2 regions of the Anaerofustis sp. NSJ-163 genome follow, and region 2 is predicted to be linked to the other one. Evidence: riboswitches for the same ligand, from Rfam matches in the RefSeq annotation. Region 2 holds a riboswitch; the other holds the start of a gene.
What was found. A riboswitch is a leader RNA that binds a small molecule or an ion and turns the genes downstream of it on or off. The one in region 2 is predicted to bind FMN.
Positions count from the first base shown of each region.

Region 1 (3,283 bases), on a different contig from region 2:
CGTTTTTATATACATCAAATCTTGGTTTTCCAAGTTCGTTATATGTTATATTTTTAGCAACAAAGTCATTATTTTCTGAAAGACCAACTTTAACTATTTTACATTCAAGTCCGTCTAAAATATCAAGAACGTTTTTATCATCTCCGTTTACAACAAGTAAACCGTCTTTTGGAGTAATTTTTGCAAACTTTTTAAATGATTCTTTTATTTGTTCTATACCACCTGTAAAGTAATCAAGATGATCTCTTTCAATATTTTGTATTGTTCCTACAAAATGTCTTGAATGAAGGAAACTGTCTACGAATTCACATGCTTCTATTACAAAATAGTCGCTGTCCCCAACTCTTGAGTTTCCGTTTATTTTTCTTAAAGTTCCTCCTATTGAAATTGAAGGATCAAGATTTGCATTTAAAAATACCAAAGACATAAGGGAAGATGTTGTTGTTTTTCCATGAGTTCCGCTTACAGCTACGGTTTTTTTATAATATTTACTTATAAGTCCAAGGAAAATTGAACGTTCTATTTCAAGAATACCTTTATTTTTTCCCTCAACTCTTTCAGGATTATTTTCTCTGATTGCAGCAGAATAAACTATTAAATCTATATCGTCGGTTATATTTTCTTTATTATGTCCTATAATAACTTTAATTCCGTTCTTTTCTAATTTTTCGGTATAAACACAAGGTCTCATATCTGAACCTAAAACTTCTTTACCGTTTATTTTTGACATTAAAGCAAGACCAGACATACTGGTTCCGCCTATTCCAATAAAATATATCTTTTTTATATTTTCTAAATCTATATTCATTTTTTCACCGCCGTATTGTTTTTATATAAACTTTAACACTTATTTATTTCATTATATGCTTATTATATACTTAATATATTTTACTATCTTTCAATGATTTTTACAATATTTATTTATATTATAATTATATTAAAAAAATCGGCAAATATTTAAAGTAAAAACATCATGTTGAAAAATTATGAAATCCTTTATTCATAGGTATGTAATCGTTATTGCAATTCTTAAATTTATAATGTATAATATATTTAACAGAATAAAGGGAGGAAAGACAAATGCAAATCACAGACATTAGGGTAAGAAAGACATATGACGAAGGAAAGATGAAAGCGATCGTATCTGTTACTTTTGATGATCAATTCGTAATTCATGACATCAAAATAATTGAAGGAGACAATGGGGTATTTATTGCTATGCCTAGTAGAAAAATGCCTAATGGTGAATTCAAAGATATTGCACATCCGATAAACCTTGAAACAAGAGTCGAAATGCAAAACAAAGTTTTGGAAGCTTATGAGGATAAACTAAAAGAGCTAGCCGAAGAAGCAGAATAATTATTAAGAACGAATGCCCCTTTATAAGGGGCTTTTTTATATGAAAAAAATTAAAGCCTCTCGTTTTGAGAGGCTAAATGGATTCATTAAGTAAAGATTTTATTATTATTTCTATTTTGTTGTATTTACTCTTGCACTATCAGGTCTTGTTTTTATAAAGTTACTGATAGGTTTATATACAATAAAAGTTATTATACAGTTAATACCGGCTTTTAAAATATTAAAAGGTATTACCGCAACAGGAAGTGAAGCTTTTACGGCTTCTAATGGCATACCGTAGAAATTAGTTGTAATAACCAAGTTTGCCGGAATCATAACAAGAACCATTGCTAAAGCTCCAAGAACAAGCCCTAATACAGCACCTTTTCTTGTTTTGTTTTTGCTGTATACAAATCCTGCAACACCTACAAGTGCGCTGCTTGAGATTATGTGCATTAATGCACCTACCCAACCATTCATAGCACTTACTGTTAGTGCTTGTATACAACTTGAAATTATAACGGATATTATTCCTGTTACAGGTCCGAACATTAAACCTATAATAAGAAGTGGAACATCCATTGGTTCGTATTCAAGCCATGCAGCCGATGGCATAATTGGGAATCGTACTAAAAGCATTAATACGATTGACAATGCAATAAGCATTGAAACTGTTACAAGTCTTCTAGTGTCTTTCATTTTTTTTATACCTCCTTAAAATTTAAGGTATACATAAAAAAATAGTAATCGCCCTTCAGGAAATTACTAAAAAAAATACTTTATGTATCCTCTCTCATCCGGACTTTACCGTCGGTAAAGGAATTTCACCTTTTCAGCTTTCGCTCGCAGACTATAACTGCCGGTAGGGAATTTCACCCAACCCTGAAGATTGTTTACCTTATATTATAATATTTTTTTAAAAAAGTCAACATAAAGTCGCCATAGGTTACTTTTTATATTTAATAAAATCATGTAAAATATAAGAAAAGAAATTTGATTTTGGCTAAATTTAATTTATGTAATATTAATAAATGGAGGTGAATAAAATGCAACTTAGAGAAGCTATAAATAAAAAAATAATGACGCTATGTGAAGAAAGCGGATATTCCATAAATTCACTTGCAAACATGGCAGGTATTCCTCCTACTACTCTTTACAGTATGTTCGATGGAAAATGTAAAAACCCGGGAATAAAGACAATTAAAATCTTATGTGATTTTTTTGAAATAAGCATAAGAGACTTCTTTAACGATGAATTATTTAATGATATAGACAAAGGTTTTGAATAATTATTTATATTTTATTATTATAAAAAAGAAGAGATTTCTCTTCTTTTTTTATTTTATGTTATGATATATAAAAAAGAGGTTTTATATATGAAAAAAGCAAGACTTTTTTGGTCTATAGTAAGAAGATGTAACGGTGAAAAGATAACCATAGGATTTATTTTAAGTATTTTTATGGTAGCATTTATAATAATGATAAAAGAACCTGGGGTATCATCATATGGAGATGCTTTATGGTATACTTTTGTGTCTTCATCGACAATAGGTTTTGGGGATATTGTTGTTACAACAACAATAAGCAAACTTTTAACGGTATATATTACTCTATATCAAGCTTTAATGATAGCTATGCTTTCAGGGGTCATAGTGAGCCATTATTTAGAAGTAATTCAAAGAAGGGAAGAATATACCATAACTGTATTTATGGATAAGCTGGAGCATTTAAGCGAGTTAAACGATGAAGAAATAAAACAGATACAAGAAAAAATAAAAAAATTAAAAATGACAATGTAAATTAAGCAATGATTCTTATTTTTTCTATATTTAAATTAATATAATTTTTATTTTTCTATAAAATAAAAATAGTACCGATAAATAAAACTACGGTACTATTTTTATTAATAATATTAAAACTTATTTATTTACTTTTTCTTTTCTAA
Region 1 covers NZ_JAMYJV010000003.1:172,293-175,575, reverse strand. The annotation lists gene murC (UDP-N-acetylmuramate--L-alanine ligase) at 1-808, opposite strand, end outside; gene spoVG (septation regulator SpoVG) at 1,081-1,359, shown strand; gene M6G78_RS04265 (ECF transporter S component) at 1,471-2,037, opposite strand; FMN riboswitch at 2,120-2,232, opposite strand; gene M6G78_RS04260 (helix-turn-helix domain-containing protein) at 2,385-2,627, shown strand; gene M6G78_RS04255 (ion channel) at 2,634-3,137, shown strand; gene M6G78_RS04250 (vWA domain-containing protein) at 3,258-3,283, opposite strand, start outside.
Region 1: linked by a shared signal. The riboswitch ahead of M6G78_RS04265 (ECF transporter S component) and the one ahead of M6G78_RS07935 (ECF transporter S component) in region 2 are both predicted to bind FMN.

Region 2 (3,283 bases):
TGAGCGTGCCTATTGGTTGGGCGCTTGCCGATATTACAGGGATTTTATATTATTTAAAAAATAAAAATAAAATTGAAAAGAAACTTTTATCAAAATAAAAAAGACACTTAAGTGTCTTTTTTATTTTAACTATGTAATATTAATTGAATTTAAAAATTCATAAGTCCTAATTATTTTTATCAACAGCATTTACAGGACAAATACTATAACAATTTCCACATTCAAAACAATAGTTATCAATTATTTTATAAGGATTTCCTTTCTTTATCGCTTTAAAGGAACATACCTCAAAACACTTCCCACACCCTATACAATCTCCATTTATATGATAACTTGCTTTTCTAACATTTCCCCCTCCAATTGAAAATGTTTTTCTTAAAATGGGTTGTTGTGACATATCAAGATATTCGCCCTCCATATCGTATACCTTGAATACTTCAAGAGCCATTTTACTTTCTTCACTTGTATAAATTTCATTCATATAAGTATTTTTCTCAAATATTTCATCGAGTTTATCTCTACCTATATTCATTACTTTAGCTTTCATCATAATGGCTTTTGTAGACATTGTATCCATTCCTTTCATTGCAGATATGGAAACTACCTTTTTATCCATAAGTCTATCATAAAAAGGCTTCCCTTTTGCTGTTAAGAAATAAACACTGTCTTCATCATAAAGCATTAAATCTATAATGCTCGTTTCAGGTTCTCCGTTTTTATCTACTGTTGCAAAAACCGTAGAATGAACTTCATCTACCAAAAATGATAAATAATCTTTGGCTTTTTCCATTTTTTACTTTTCTCCTTTTAATATAGGACTTACCCCTTTATAAATAAGCATAGCAAATAATGAAATAATCAGACCTTTAATAATATTTGCAGGAATTGCACTAAATAAAATTACTTCAAATTTAGTCTGAATGAAAGGTATTATTTCTCCAAAAGAAGCAATAACCTGATCAATTGGCATAAATGCACTATACATAGGAAGTAAAACAAAATAATTAAGTAATCCTGCAACTACTCCCATTACTACACTTGCAATAATACAAGCAATTAAAGCAGTTTTCTTTGTTTTATTTCTTTTGTAAATTAATCCTGCAGTAAAAACAAAAGAAGCACCCATTGCAAAATTTGCAAGTTCCCCTATTCCGGCTGTTTGTGTTGAAAATACTTGAAGTCCGTTTTTAATTAGTTCAATTACAACACCAGCCATAGGTCCAAAAGCAAATGCACCGATTAATGCAGGAAGGTCAGATAAATCCATTCTTGCAAAAGATGGTGATAAAAGCATTGGTACTTCTAAAAATGCGAGTAAGAATGATACAGCAGCTAACATAGCCGTACATACCATTACCCTTGTACTGATTTTTGAGTTTGTTGTTTGATTTGTTGTTAAGTTTTCCATTATTCTCCTTATTATAGATATGAGGTGAATTTAAAAAATGCCTGTTATACTAAAATAACAGGGCATTAATTATCATATCTTCTTTCATCCGGACTATACCGTCGGTTATGGAATCACACCATATCAGCTTTCGCTCCCAGACTTTACTGGCGGTCAGGAATTACACCTTGCCCTGAAGATAAATTCTTCAATATTCAATTTTCTATAAAAATTTATTTATAAGAATAATTGGAGGATTACACCAATAAATAAATTCATTACTAAATAAGTATAACTCTTTTTTAGATTATTGTAAATATAAAATTTATATTATATAATCAAAATATAAAATAGGACTAAACAAATTATAAAAGCCCTTAAATAAAAGGAGGAAAATTTATGATAGAATTCAAATTTGATACACAGCTTCTTATTGCCGGAGAAAATTTAGACGAAGATGAAATCCATGATTATATAACAAATAACTTTAAAGGAGACTGTCTGCTTGCAGTCGGAGATGAAAAATTAATAAAAATACACTTTCATACAAATGAACCATGGGATGTATTAAAATATTGCAACTCTCTTGGCGACATACACGACATAGTAGTAGAAAATATGCAAAGACAAGCCGATGGTTTAAAAGGATAGAAGAATACGCTAAGCGTATTCTTTTTTCATATTAAGTTCATTTTATTTTTTATTTTTACCACTTATTTTTTAGATACAATATAATCAAATATTCACATTTTAACAAACTTATTTCACACTTACCCTTTATAATAAGTTTCACAAAAGTATTTAAGAAGTTATATTATAGCAATATACCATAACTAATTTTATAATAAAGGACCCTATAACTAATAATGCTCTAAATATAAATACTTTTTTAGATATTTGTTTTTTATTAAATCTCCTCTCAGTGTTTCAAATATACATTTTTATATCTTAAAAGATATAATTGGGAAGAATTAATTAATTTACCAAAACCTAGGTAAAACCATCCTAAAATTCATTTTGGGAAATATATGCAAGTAAAATATTTTGTATCAACCTACAAGAACTATAATATAACCCTATTTAGAGAAGTAAAAAAAGCAGTTACAACTGCTTTTTTTATTTTAATCTTATATTAGTAAAAACATCCTTACCGATATATCTTGCCTTATCCTTTAGCTCTTCTTCAATTCTTAAAAGTCTGTTATATTTAGCAACTCTTTCACTTCTGCAAGGTGCTCCTGTTTTTATTTGTCCTGCGTTAAAACCAACAGCCAAATCAGCAATAAAAGTATCTTCCGTTTCACCTGACCTATGAGATACAACCGTTGTATAATTATTTTTTCTTGCTAAATTCATAGTGTCTAACGTTTCGCTTAATGTTCCTATTTGATTTAATTTTATTAATATAGAGTTTGCAACCCCCATATCAATACCTTTTTTAAGTCTTTCTTTATTGGTTACAAACAAATCATCTCCAACAAGCTGAATGCTGTTATTAAGTCTTTCACTTAAGAATTTCCAGCTTTCAAAATCATCTTCCGATATACCGTCTTCAATAGATATGATAGGATATTTACTGGTAAGTTTTTCATAATATGCTATCATCTCGCCGTATTTTCGTTCTTTTATTTCATAAAAATACGAATCAATCTTTTTATCATAAAGCTCACTGCTTGCCATATCAAGAGCTATATATACATCATCTCCCGGTTTATATCCTGCATTTTCAATAGCTTTCATTATAAGCATAATAGCCTCTTCCGCACTATCTACATCAGGGGCAAATCCTCCTTCATCACCAACGGAAACACTCATCATCTTTTCAATTAAAATATCTCTTAATTTGTGATAGATTTCACTGCCCATTCTTAAAGCATCTTTAAAAGTATCTGTACT
Region 2 covers NZ_JAMYJV010000005.1:94,845-98,127, forward strand. The annotation lists gene M6G78_RS07925 (MATE family efflux transporter) at 1-98, shown strand, start outside; gene M6G78_RS07930 (4Fe-4S binding protein) at 167-790, opposite strand; gene M6G78_RS07935 (ECF transporter S component) at 794-1,408, opposite strand; FMN riboswitch at 1,481-1,592, opposite strand; gene M6G78_RS07940 (kinase to dihydroxyacetone kinase) at 1,787-2,038, shown strand; gene eno (phosphopyruvate hydratase) at 2,504-3,283, opposite strand, start outside.